DNA from 4 places in the Providencia sp. PROV_01 genome. Region 4 is predicted to be linked to each of the others. Evidence: predicted binding sites of a transcription regulator. Region 4 holds the regulator's gene; each other region holds the start of a gene.
What was found. The regulator PurR, encoded in region 4, represses purine synthesis genes. The targets are predictions, from matches to a motif close to CANGCAAACGTTTGCNTG.
Positions count from the first base shown of each region.

Region 1 (3,547 bases), 2.3 Mb from region 4:
ACTTTAATGATTATACCTTAAATAATTTGTGTTGCATGTACACTCATGCAACACAAATTATTTAGAGCATGGAGGTTCAAATAACAAAAAGAGAAATGATTAACTCATTAAATAATTCTAAATAATTCAAGTTGTGGCTAGGCGTCAATCGAGGTTATCTCGGGGAGCATACATAAGTATGTGACCCGAGTAGCCGAGAGAAGACAGCAACGCCACAGCTTGAAGTATGACGAAGATTAATGCGCTAAATAGTTTGAGCTGTAGCAAGGCGGCAAGAATTGCTAATCCCTAGGAGCATACAAAAGTATGTGACTAGGGTTAGCAAACGCAGCCAACACCGCTACAGTTCAAAATATGAAGCGCATTTTAGGCGTCGACTAGGATCATTTTTAACAAAAACATCGCCGCGACTAAAATCACACACAAACCCAGATCACGCCAGCGACCAGTACCAATTTTCATTGCACAGTAAGCAATAAAGCCCAACGCAATACCTTCAGTAATCGAGAAACTAAATGGCATCATCACTGCAGTAATAAATGCGGGTACAGACTCAGTTAAGTCATCCCATTTCACGCGAGTTAGACTTGATGTCATCAGCACGCCCACGTAAATCAAGGCTCCCGCAGTTGCATAAGCTGGAACCATACCTGCAAGAGGTGAGATAAACATAGTCAATAGGAATAAAACACCAACGACGATCGCGGTTAAACCTGTACGCCCACCAACAGAAACACCTGAAGAACTTTCAATATATGCAGTGACTGAAGATGTTCCCATCGCTGAACCTGCGACAGAACTCAAGCTGTCTACATATAAAGCTTGTTTCATTCGAGGGAAAGTCCCGCGTTCATTGGTGATACCCGCTTTGTCAGTCACCCCAATCATGGTACCTGATGAGTCAAACAAATTGACTAGCATAAAGGCAAAAATCACACCGGATAACGCTAAATCTAAAGAACCAGAGAAATCAACCTGCCCCACGACACTCGTGATACTTGGCGGCATTGAGAATATCCCAGAATATTTTACATCTCCCAGAGCCAGACCAATCAAAGTGGTCACCGCAATAGAAACTAATACCGCGGCATGAATATTACGTGCCGCTAAGATGGCAATAATAAAGAACCCGAGAGCTCCCAGCCAAACATTATGGTGAGTCAAGTTACCGATAGAAACTAACGTATCCGGGTTAGCCACAATAATGCCGGAGTTTTTCAGCCCCATCATCGCAATAAATAGGCCGATACCACTGGTGATCCCGACGCGAAGACTCAAAGGAATGTTAGCGATAATCCAATAACGTATGCGGAATAGTGTCAGAATAAATAAGCCGACAGCCCCCCAAAATACGGCGCCCATAGCAACTTCCCATGAATACCCCATCGCCCCTACAACAACAAAAGCAAAAAAGGCATTCAAGCCCATCGCAGGTGCAACAGCAATGGATAAATTTGCCAGTAGCCCCATTAAAATGCTACCAATTGCCGCAATCAAACAGGTGGTAACAAATACGGCTTTGATGTCCATGCCTGCAACTGAGAGTATTTGAGGGTTAACAAAGACGATATATACCATCGTCAGGAAGGTGGTGAAGCCTGCAACAACTTCTGTCCGTGCTGTCGTGCCGTGCTCTTGCAATTTAAAAACACGCTGAAACAAGCCCTGCGGTTGTGCCGAGCTAGAAGATTGATTACTCATTAGATATTGCGCCCAAAAAAAGTTTTTTTCGCCCTATACTACAATTAAAAACCACAAAAGAAAACGATTGCGTAAACTGCAAGGAGCCAAAATGTCCTAACTAACTGATACGCCAAGATGAAATAATAAAAATAACCCAAAATAGTGGAGTGAAAAAATGGTGGGTATTTCACCACCACTTTTGATTTAGGAAAGTGCTAACAATTTTTGTCGACGCCAAAACAATAAACGATGTTTCGCAGCCAGTTTTTGGGGTTGATGCTGTGCACTGAGCTTTTTCGCCACTCTATTCGCAATAATTTCTACCGCAAAGCACATCACAAAATAAATAAATGCAACGAATAAGAAAACTTCGAGAGGATAAACCATTTCACGGTTGTTCACTTGGGTTGCTAAGAAAGAAAGCTCCGCAACACCAACAACATAGGCTAATGAGGTGTCTTTAATTAATGCTACCCACTGGTTAATAAATGACGGTACCATCATGCGTAAGGCTTGTGGTAACACGATATTCCATAATACCTGCCAGCGGCTAAACCCCAAGGATAAACCTGCCTGCCACTGCCCTGCTCCTATTGCTAAAATGCCCGCTTTCACAGCATGAGCCAAATATGCGGAGGTAATCAATGCCAATGCGCATACTACCGTTGCAATACCCGGAATTTCCATACCCAATAAGATTGGCAACAGGAAATAGGTCCAAAAAATCAACATAATGACAGGAATTGCACGGAAAAATCCTAAAACTGCGGCGAACAGGTTAACCCAGAAGCCTCGTAGCATGGCTAAGGCTATTCCGCCCAATGTCCCTAATAGAATGGAGGCCGCACCGGCAAGTAAGCTAATGACTAGCGTCAGCGCTGCGCCTTCAAGTGGTCCATCAGGGAAAGTACCGAATAATAAATATTGCCAGTTCTGCTCAATAACTGAAAAATCCATTTTATACCCCCTGAGCCAAATTACGCTGCTGGCGCCACTGGCCCCACCCCTCCATTACTGCAATAATAGCAATGTACAATACTGTCGCTACCCCAAAGGCAGTAAAGGTTTGCAGTGTCTGGCTATCAACCTGACGAGAGACATAAGACAGTTCTGCGACACCGATGGCCATCGTTAACGATGAGTTTTTCACCACATTCATATATTGGCCCAGTAGCGGAGGCATGGCGATTTTAACGGCTTGCGGTAATACCACTAATTTCATGGCCTGCCATGACGTTAATCCTAAAGCAAACGCGGCATATTTTTGCCCTTGGCGAACACCACGGATCCCAGCGCGAATTTCTTCGGCAATAAAAGGGACGGTATACAAGGTCAAACCAATAAAACCCGCTAAGAATTCAAATGACGGCCAACCCACGGTTATTCCAAATAAATGGATTTCATGGGGAGTATTTAGCCATTCCATTGCGGCAGAGGATAAAATTTCACCGGAAGCAAAGTACCAAAAGAATAACTGCACCAACAAAGGCGTATTTCTAAAAATAGAGATGTAGATACTCACGGCCCAACGCACAGGAGCAATTTGACTATCCTTTGCTGATGCAACTATAAAACCCAATGCAGTGGCTGCAACAATGGTACAAATCGAGATCCAAACGGTGATCAAAAAACCGTAGCCAAACCATTCTAGATACTCGGGGGCCAATAAATGGGCAGACCAAAAATCACCACTCAAAAATTTTTCAAACATTGTTCACGACCTATTGCCTTCGCAGCCTGTGATTAAAAACGCATCCCTTATAACCAAGAACCCCGCACAGAGTGCAGGGCTTCATATCACTGAATATTTACCGCTACCCGTTAAGACTGAGGTTGTTGCTCACTCAGTGGCGCAAATTTAAAG
Region 1 is NZ_JBRFKD010000002.1:615,913-619,459, reverse strand. It holds gene ACU696_RS03610 (NCS2 family permease) at 367-1,701, opposite strand; gene ACU696_RS03605 (amino acid ABC transporter permease) at 1,888-2,640, opposite strand; gene ACU696_RS03600 (amino acid ABC transporter permease) at 2,642-3,394, opposite strand; gene ACU696_RS03595 (ABC transporter substrate-binding protein) at 3,505-3,547, opposite strand, start outside.
Region 1: a site for PurR is predicted at 1,758-1,775, ahead of ACU696_RS03610 (NCS2 family permease). Genes of this name have one in related genera too.

Region 2 (3,547 bases), 2.0 Mb from region 4:
ATGGGGGCAACAAAAGGGAGTAAATATAGCGCGCGACCAGAAGCTGAAATCTGTAAAAAAATGATACCTAATAAAGGAAATAGCGCCAGCAGAAACTCATTTGAATTAAATAAACGTTTAATCGGGTGCCTTAGAAAATAAGCGACAGCCAGTAAACCGGAAGGAAAGGCAAATAAGGAAACTGCCGCTGGAATGCGAGTTAAATTAGCTTTTGCCCCTAATTTTTCAACCGAAAAACCAAAGAAGCGGCCGATATTATTTTCCCAAAACCACACAAGAAATAAATCGGGATGCTGAAGATACAGTTGGATAGGCCAAGGTAAAATGGCGATAAGCGCGATTAACCCCGCCGTTAAACTGTATAACCAAAACTGCTTAGTTCGGCATTGAGCAAGAAAAATAGGTGATAAAAAAAGGCAAATCCAGAGAACGCCAGGAATAAAAACGCCTTTTGACAACATGGTGACGATGGTCCCAAGAGATAACCAAAGTGCAGACATGCGCATTTTTTGTTGTTGTATCAGCCCCAATAACCCATATAAGCCAATAGTTGTTCCTGCCATTAGTGCAACATCGGTAAACATATCATGGCTATGCCTGATAATACCGGGAGCACAGGCATACAGTGCAAAAGCGACCCAAATCCGAGTATCAGTGAAGTCTGTGGCTTGGAAAAAACGACGCGCCAAAAGGATAAAAAATGAAAAATTAATAACCGAAAAAATTAAGCTTGCACTACGGGCTGCATCATAAAGTGGCATAAAGCTTGATAACCAATGAGAGGTAATCGTAGCAACCCAATAATAAAGCGGAGGTTTTTCCATAAATGGTTCACCCGCATTTGTGGGAACTAACCATTTACCAGTTTCATACATAGTTTGAATAATACCAAAACTATAATTTTCATCTTGCTTCCAAGGGCTATGGCTATATATTCCTGGTAATAAATACAGAGCAAGAAAACTAATAAAAAGCAGTAAAATACTCCGCTGTAATATGATTAATGGTGCATTCTTATTTGACATTTTAATACGTTTTATGTGTTTTTTACTTGATTAAATTGAAACTATAACTGCGGTTGATAATAATTGAGCTTATGTACTTAAATATATATTTACTCAGTGAATGATATTTTTTTAATGAAAAACAATAAGAAATGTATTTTTAGCCACATTTTTAACAGACGCATATTACCACCAGTAAATAAGTTTTTAGCTATTGGTTTTGTAAGCAAATATTCTTGGATTGTATCAAAAAAATAACCTTCCACTTTAAACAGACATTATATGAAAGGTATTTAGCTATTTTTACGTAAAATAAATGTAACTAAAAAGAATCATTATTTGAAAATAATGTTCATTGCTTAAGAGCCTATATATTTGGGAGCGGGGGAAAGAACAATCGGGTAAGAAATGCTAAAAATGCTTGATCATTCCCCCTGTTTAGAATGATAATTGCTCCCCTCACGATACGTTTTATTCTATTTTAAAAACCAAACGATTGCGCAACTGTTTTTATTGGGATTTTTTCTCAGCCAGTTTGTTTTTTCTTAAAAACGTAATCGTTTACGTCAACGTATAAATTAGTCGTTAGCAGTATTTGAAAGTCGTCGTTTTCCATTAAACAGCAGAGGTATACCATGTCAGGCCAACAGGCTTCATCCAGTTGCAAATTGGATTCATTTTTCAAGATAACAGGGCGCGGCTCTTCAGTTCGCCGTGAAATCATTGCAGGATTAACCACATTCTTAGCGATGGTTTATTCTGTCATCGTTGTACCTGGCATGTTAGGGCAAGCAGGGTTCCCACCAACAGCGGTCTTTATTGCAACTTGCTTAGTGGCTGGTTTTGGTTCTTTATTGATGGGGTTATGGGCCAATCTACCGATGGCGATTGGTTGTGCTATTTCACTGACTGCATTTACCGCATTTAGTTTGGTATTAGGGCAGCAAATTAGTATTCCTGTGGCATTGGGCGCTGTCTTTTTAATGGGGTGTTTGTTCACCATCATTTCTGTGACAGGTATTCGTAGTTGGATTTTACGCAATATGCCAATGGGTATTGCTCATGGCACAGGTATTGGTATCGGCTTATTTTTACTGTTAATAGCTGCTAATGGGGTGGGTTTAGTGATCAAAAACCCAAATGCAGGCCTGCCTGTTGCTCTAGGTGAATTTACATCTTTCCCTGTATTAATGTCATTAGCTGGGTTAGCGGTCATTTTTGGTTTAGAAAAACGCCGCGTTCCGGGTGGCGTATTACTTGTTATTATTGCAATTTCAATTATTGGTTTAATTTTTGATCCTGCGGTTAAATATCAAGGCTTTTTCAAGTTGCCTTCATTGGGTGATGATGGGCTTTCATTAGTTTTCAATATGGATATCATGGGCGCATTACAGCCAATGGTATTGCCAAGCTTACTTGCATTAGTGATGACCGCTGTTTTTGATGCAACGGGGACTATTCGCGCGGTGGCGGGACAAGCCAATTTATTGGATAAAGACGGCCAAATTATTGATGGTGGTAAAGCGTTAACCGCAGACTCCGTGAGCAGTATCTTTGCGGGGGCGATTGGCGCATCTCCTGCTGCTGTGTATATTGAATCTGCAGCGGGTACCGCTGCTGGTGGTCGTACAGGCTTAACCGCAGTGGTTGTCGGCGTACTGTTTTTACTCATTCTCTTTTTATCGCCACTTTCTTATTTGGTACCTGCCTATGCAACGGCGCCGGCATTGATGTATGTTGGGCTTTTAATGTTAAGTAATGTCTCTAAGCTTGATTTCGATGACTTTGTAGATTCAATGTCTGGTTTATTGTGTGCGGTATTCATTGTTCTGACTTGTAATATCGTCACGGGTATCATGTTGGGCTTTGCTGCTTTGGTTATCGGCCGTATTTGTGCAGGTGAATGGCGCAAATTGAATATTGGCACAGTCATTATTGCGGTACTTTTAGTGGCGTTTTACGCTTCAGGATTGGCAATCTAAAGTATATTATTTCAATAGGGTGGCTAATGTTGCCACCTTTTTAACTTATTGTATTAATTAATCGTAAAGTCTCAATTTTTTCCCCGAAAATGGATGGCTAAGGATAAAATAGAGAGAAGGCGGTTAATCAAGTGGATGTGCATGATTTCCACTGGTGAATGGCTGGGTTTTAATAATCATGGTCTGGACGGTGCTATCTCTTACTATGCGGCGGCAGGCAATATTTTAGGTTCTAGTCGCTAGGTTAATTCAGTAAGGGCAACATGGAAATTTTCTTTACTATTCTTATTTTGATTTTAGCTGTCTCTGTTTCAGGGGTTGCTGCTAAAATTCTTCCTATTCGTATTCCTCTTCCTCTCATTCAAATTGCTATTGGTGCGCTATTAGCATGGCCTCAATTCGGCCTACATGTCACCTTTGACCCAGAACTTTTTATGGTTCTGTTAATTCCACCTTTGTTGTTTGTTGATGGGTGGAAAACGCCAACACGCGAATTCTTTCAAAACGGTCGAGAAATTTTTATTTTAGTATTGGTTCTTGTACTGGTTACAGTGATTGGGA
Region 2 is NZ_JBRFKD010000002.1:911,079-914,625, forward strand. It holds gene ACU696_RS04785 (hypothetical protein) at 1-1,025, opposite strand, end outside; gene ACU696_RS04790 (NCS2 family permease) at 1,640-2,986, shown strand; gene ACU696_RS04795 (Na+/H+ antiporter) at 3,250-3,547, shown strand, end outside.
Region 2: a site for PurR is predicted at 1,555-1,572, ahead of ACU696_RS04790 (NCS2 family permease). Genes of this name have one in related genera too.

Region 3 (3,547 bases), 850 kb from region 4:
GTCGGTTTAGGTGGGCGGTTAGACGCGACAAATGTCGTTGATGCAGATATAGCCGCAATCACCAGTATCGCACTTGATCACACTGATTGGCTTGGTTCAGACCGTGAACATATTGGTTATGAAAAAGCTGGTATCTTCCGTGCTGGCCATTATGGTGTGGTTGGTGAGCCGGATATGCCAGCTTCAATCAGTCAAGTGGCTGAGCATTTAGGTACGAAGCTATTTCGTCGTGGGACGGATTGGCAATACAGTGAGCAAGCAAATAGTTGGTCATGGCAAAGTTCACAGCGTGAATGGCATAATTTACCGTTACCGAATGTGCCTTTAGCGAACGCAGCAACAGCGCTAGGTGTGGTGAGTTGCTTATTGGAAATTGATGCTGATTTTGCCCAAAAAGTGACTGAGTCCACTATTCATCAAGGTTTGAAATCAGCTCAATTACCGGGGCGCTTCCAAATTGTCGGTGAAAAACCGTTGATGATCTTGGATGTGGCGCATAACCCTCATGCAGCAGGGTACTTAGTTAGTAAATTGGCTGCCTTGCCTGAAACTAAAGGTCGTCATATTCGTGCGGTTGTCGGGATGCTAGGTGATAAAGACATCAAAGGTACGCTTGAGTGTTTATCACAACAAGTCACCAATTGGTACCTTGCGCCATTAACTGAGTTTAGGGGGGCTGATGTGGCTCAACTGAGTCAACATTTACCGACAGCTAACCAGTTTGACAGCGTAGAAAAAGCGTGGCAGCAAGCTTGCATCGATGCAAACGAGCAAGATGTGATTGTGGTGTGCGGGTCATTTCATACCGTTGCTCACGTCATGATGTTATTGGAAAATCAAGAAGGATAGTGCCGGTGGCTAGTAAATTTCAGAATCGACTTGCTGGCGCCATTGTGCTTGTTGCAGTGGGAGTTATTGTGCTTCCTGCTCTGCTTGATGGCGATAAGAAATACAATGAAAATGAATTTGCGGCCATTCCTATTATCCCTAAACCGGGTGATGAAGAAGATATTGAAGCAATAGCGCCTATTGTGAGTACGACTACCACCGCTTCTTCAGAAGGTGCTTCTGAAGCCATGTTGTCAGAAGCCATTACGCAGCAACAGAATGAGCAGGTTGAAACTCAGCCATCGACGACAACTCCTGCGCCGAGCGTAGTTGAACCCGTCAAGCCGGAGCCTAAGCCTGAACCTAAAGTTGAGCCGAAACCACAACCAAAACCCGAGCCTAAGCCAGAACCTAAGCCTCAACCACAGGGCAAAGCGTTTGTTGTGCAAGTGATTGCATTGAACAATGCAAGTAAAGTTGAAGAGATTGTCGCTAAACTAAGGTTGTCCGGTTACCAAGTTTATACGGTTCCTGCCAAACCAGTGAATAATAAACTTACACGGATCTACGTTGGGCCTGAGGCTTCAAGGCAGAGGCTAGAAGCAGCTTTACCAGAACTGAATAAGATTACGGGGACGAAAGGGATAATCCAAAGCTATAAACCTTAAAATAGAATTTAAATAATCCCTAAAAGGTAAGGGGATTTAGTAACTTACTGCGGCGATTATGATTTTTTATTTTCGCCGCTATTTTTTTAAATTTGATAGAAAAATGGTTACGCAAACGTTTTCGTTTTCTGTTAGAATGCACTTCGCTGATGTCGTGAGTGCGAATTTTGGAATGAAATATGGTCTGGATAGATTACACAATTATCGCCATTATTGGCTTCTCGGCACTAGTTAGCTTGATCCGTGGTTTTGTACGAGAGGCGCTCTCTCTGGTTACATGGGGCTGTGCTTTTTTTGTTGCGAGTACGTTTTATCCTTACTTAGCGGGCTACTTTACTCGTTTTGAGGATGTGCTGGTTAGAAATGGCATTGCTATCGCTGCACTGTTTATTGCCACATTAATTGTTGGCGCGGTGGTGAACTATGTGATTAGCTCGTTAGTACAAAAAACCGGGTTATCAGGTACAGATCGAGTTCTGGGGATCTGCTTCGGTGCGCTGCGTGGTGTGTTAATAGTTTCGGCATTACTGTTTTTTCTCGACACATTTACACCATTACCTCAAAGTGAGGATTGGCAGCGTTCGGAACTTATTCCGCAGTTCAGTCATATAATCAGGTGGTTTTTTGACTACCTGCAAAATGCGTCAAGTTTCCTACCGGAGAACATTTCTCCGTCTGGCTGATGAGGAAAGACTAAATGTGCGGTATTGTCGGTATCGCCGGTGTTACACCGGTAAACCAATCAATTTATGATGCTCTCACGGTGCTTCAGCATCGTGGGCAAGATGCAGCAGGTATTGCCACGATTGATGGCAAAAACAACATTCGTTTACGCAAAGCAAATGGTCTTGTTAAAGATGTGTTTGAAACACGTCATATGTTGAGATTACAAGGCTGCATGGGGTTAGGGCATGTCCGTTATCCAACAGCCGGTAGCTCGAGCGCTTCTGAGGCGCAGCCTTTCTACGTAAACTCACCTTTTGGTATTACACTTGCACATAATGGTAATCTGACAAACGCTCATGAGCTCACTCGGAGTTTATTTGAAACAGCGCGTCGCCATGTGAATACTACTTCTGATTCTGAGATATTACTGAACGTATTAGCGCATGAGCTTGATAGGTTTGATCATTTCCCTCTTGAGCCAGACAATGTTTTCAGTGCGGTGTCAGCCATGCACAAAAAACTACGTGGCGCATATGCTTGTGTGGCACTAATTATCGGTCATGGAATGTTAGCTTTCCGTGACCCTCATGGTATTCGCCCATTAGTACTAGGGCGCCGCATTACTGAAAGCGGTGAGCATGAATATATGGTCGCTTCAGAAAGTGTTGCGCTTGATACTTTAGGGTTCGAATTTTTACGCGATGTTGCTCCAGGTGAAGCGGTCTATGTGACAGAAAAAGGGCAATTATTTACACGCCAATGTTCTGATAACCCGCAATTGACCCCATGTATCTTTGAATATGTATATTTTGCTCGCCAAGACTCCTTTATTGATAAAGTGTCTGTGTATAACGCAAGATTACGCATGGGGCAAAAATTGGGCGCCAAAATTGCTCGAGAATGGGAAGATTTAAACATCGATGTGGTAATTCCTATTCCAGAAACATCGTGTGATATCGCACTAGAAATCGCACATATTCTGGATAAACCTTACCGCCAAGGTTTTGTGAAAAATCGTTATGTTGGTCGTACGTTTATCATGCCGGGTCAACAAGAGCGTCGCAAATCAGTCCGTCGTAAGCTCAATGCGAACCGTGCAGAGTTTCGTGATAAAAACGTTTTACTCATTGATGACTCCATTGTTCGCGGCACAACATCTGAGCAAATCGTTGAACTCGCGCGGGAAGCGGGAGCAAAAAATGTTTACTTTGCTTCAGCGGCACCGGAAGTGCGTTTTCCGAACGTATATGGCATTGATATGCCAAATGCAAATGAGTTAATAGCACACGGTCGCGAAGTGGATGAAATTCGCAAACTTATCGGTGCAGACGGGCTAATTTTCCAAGATTTAACCGATTTAGTCGCTGCCGTCCGTGAAGAAAACC
Region 3 is NZ_JBRFKD010000002.1:2,097,546-2,101,092, forward strand. It holds gene folC (bifunctional tetrahydrofolate synthase/dihydrofolate synthase) at 1-849, shown strand, start outside; gene dedD (cell division protein DedD) at 855-1,496, shown strand; gene cvpA (colicin V production protein) at 1,676-2,179, shown strand; gene purF (amidophosphoribosyltransferase) at 2,194-3,547, shown strand, end outside.
Region 3: a site for PurR is predicted at 1,605-1,622, ahead of cvpA (colicin V production protein). Genes of this name have one in related genera too.

Region 4 (3,547 bases):
TAAGTTTTTTGATATAAAAGCAATCAAGGAGTACGCAATGTCATTTGAACTACCCGCTTTACCGTATGCAAAAGATGCTTTAGAACCTTATATCTCAGCTGAAACCTTAGAATATCACTATGGTAAGCACCATAACACGTACGTTGTTAACTTAAATAACCTAATCAAAGGCACTGACTTTGAAGGAAAATCTTTAGAAGAAATTATCAAAACTTCTGAAGCCGGAGTTTTTAACAACGCAGCACAAGTTTGGAATCACACTTTCTATTGGAATTGCTTAGCGCCAAATGCAGGTGGTGAACCAACAGGTAAAGTAGCTGATGCAATCAATAAATCATTCGGTTCTTTCGCTGAATTTAAAGCTCAATTTACTGATGCAGCAACCAAAAATTTTGGTGCAGGTTGGACATGGCTGGTGAAAAAAGCAGATGGTAGCCTTGCTATAGTGAATACATCTAACGCTGCAACACCTATTTCTGGTGATGATAAGCCCGTGTTAACTGTTGATATTTGGGAGCACGCTTACTATATCGATTACCGTAACGCTCGCCCTAAATATTTAGAAAACTTCTGGGCACTGGTTAACTGGAAATTTGTGGAAGAAAATTTAGCATAACAATTTCTGCTTGTTGCTAAGTTTAGATACAGCAAGGGCGAGATATACTCGCCCTTTTAAATTCACCCTACTCAAGGCTGAAATAAAATCAGAAAATATGCGCAGCAAGAAAGATAATTAATGCTAATGAGCCCAGCGCAGCAAGCAATCCATATTTAACATCTGTATCCATGAGTTCCTCTCATTCTAATGTAATTGAATTAATAAATAACCATGAAATAATAAAGGTTATTAAGTATACATATCCAAAAAAGTAAAACTAGTGTCTATATCACATGTTATAACATCAATTATTTCTTTCGTTTTTGCGCTAGATCAGACAAAATCGACAACAAATCGCTAAATTATTGCCAGCAAAGGATCAATGCATCAATATGCAGGTAATTTTTTAACAAGAATTCTTATAGAGACCGGTTATTGGTCAGGAGTTTTTTTCCCCCATGGCAACGATTAAAGATGTGGCGAAGCGCGCTGGCGTATCTACCACAACCGTATCCCATGTTATTAATAAAACGCGCTTTGTAGCTGATGACACTAAGGCTGCGGTTTGGGCTGCAATTAAAGAGCTCAATTATTCGCCAAGTGCGGTTGCCCGTAGTTTAAAAGTTAACCACACAAAGTCGATTGGGTTGTTAGCAACTTCCAGTGAAGCGCCTTACTTCGCTGAGGTGATCGAATCTGTTGAAAATAGCTGTTATGAAAAAGGCTATACGCTGATTCTTTGTAATTCTCATAACAATTTGGGAAAACAAAAAGCGTATTTACAGATGCTAGCACAAAAGCGCGTTGATGGCTTACTTGTGATGTGTTCCGAGTACCCTGATACCTTAATTGGTATGCTAGAAGATTACCGCAATATCCCAATGGTAGTCATGGACTGGGGAACTTCTCGTGGCGATTTTACAGATAGCATTATTGATAACTCGTTCCATGGTGGATACCTAGCAGGTCGCTATTTAATTGACCGTGGGCATCGCGATATTGGAGTGATCCCTGGTTCACTTGAAAGAAATACAGGTATTGGACGTTTAACTGGCTTCAAAAAAGCAATGGAAGAGGCCAAAATTACACTAAAAGAAGAATGGATAGTTCAGGGGGATTTCGAACCTGAGTCTGGCTATAAAGCAATGACGCAAATTTTAAGCCATAAACAGCGCCCTACCGCTGTATTTTGTGGTGGTGATATCATGGCAATGGGAGCAATTTGTGCCGCTGATGAAATGGGATTACGTGTTCCACAAGATATTTCAATCATTGGCTATGATAATGTGCGAAATGCGCGCTATTTTACACCGGCATTGACCACAATCCACCAACCCAAAGAGCGTTTAGGGCAAATGGCCTTCACAATGCTGCTCGATCGTATCGTCAATAAGCGCGAAGATGCTCAAACAATCGAAGTCCACCCTCGCCTTGTAGAACGTCGTTCTGTTGCAGATGGTCCATTTATCGATTACCGCCGATAGTACGAATAACTAGGTTGAAAGCCACTCTGCGTTAAGCGTTTCGTTATCGCCAAGGTAATCTAACAACCAGCTGAGCGCTGGTGATGTATTATTTTCCACCCAAGTTAAACAGCAAGGACTGGGTGGAAAAGGCTGCGCTAATGATAGTTCAACTAATTGGCCGTTTTCACAAAGCGGAGCCGCTCGATGCTCAGGTACCATCCCAACACATAACCCATTAACTAAACAAGCTAAGCCATTTTCCCAGTAAGGCACAACAAGCCGACGCTGGTTATCAAGAGCCCAAGTATCACGTTTGGGTAGGTTACGTGAAGTATCTTCAAGGCACAAACTAGGGTACTCTCTCATTTGATCATCGGTCAGTTTTTCACCTATTCTGGCTAATGGGTGCTCTGGGCTTGCAACACACATCCACGACATAAAACCCATATCACGGAAACTATACCTTTCACCAATTGGAGATGCTCGAGTCGCACCAATCGCAACATCTACACGCCCATCAGCAAGTGCATCCCACACCCCATTAAACACCTCTGGATGAATAAAGAGTTCGATATCAGGAAAATGACGATAAAAATCAAGAATTAGCTGTTCTGTCCGCTGTGGTTTGACAATACAATCAACGGCAATACTAAATTGACCACGCCAACCATTCGCAACTTGCTGACACTGGTGACGAGTATCTGTCATTTTTTTGATAACAGAACGGCTCTCCTTAATAAATATCGCCCCAGCTTCCGTTAGCACAACATCACGATGTCGACGCTCAAACAGAGGAACCGCAAGCCATTCTTCAACTTGCTTAACGGTATAGCTGATTGCAGAAGGTACACGGTGCAATTCTTCAGCAGCACCACTAAAGCTTCCAGTTCGAGCAACTGCATCAATCACTTCGAGTGCATGCGCAGACCACATAACTTCTCCTTTCAAAAATTTTGATAACAAGATCCAAATATTACCGTTTCACAACCTAAAAAAATAGCCTATACAATGGCGTCATCATTAACATTTTTTTAAATATCAGATAAGTAATAATTATGTCGAATACTGTGAAAAAAAACGCCCCTGGATTTATGGTGTACCTTGCAGGACTTAGCATGCTGGGGTTTTTAGCCATTGATATGTATTTACCTGCATTTGGTGCTATGCAAGACACCCTGCATACATCCGAAGGCGCGATCAGTGCTTCTCTCAGTATCTTTTTAGCTGGTTTTGCCTTCGCTCAGCTATTATGGGGGCCATTATCAGACAAACTTGGCCGTAAGCCTGTTCTCATTGTGGGCTTAACTATTTTCATTTTAAGTAGCTTAGCTATTTATTGGGTGGAAACCGCAACACAGCTATTAACACTACGTTTTTTACAGGCGGTTGGAGTCTGCTCCGCGGCTGTTTTGTGGCAAGCACTAGTTATCGACCGCTATGATGAAGCAAATACCCAAAAAGTTTTTGCTTCTATTATGCCGCT
Region 4 is NZ_JBRFKD010000002.1:2,945,102-2,948,648, forward strand. It holds gene sodB (superoxide dismutase [Fe]) at 38-616, shown strand; gene purR (HTH-type transcriptional repressor PurR) at 1,057-2,082, shown strand; gene punR (DNA-binding transcriptional activator PunR) at 2,092-2,997, opposite strand; gene punC (purine nucleoside transporter PunC) at 3,120-3,547, shown strand, end outside.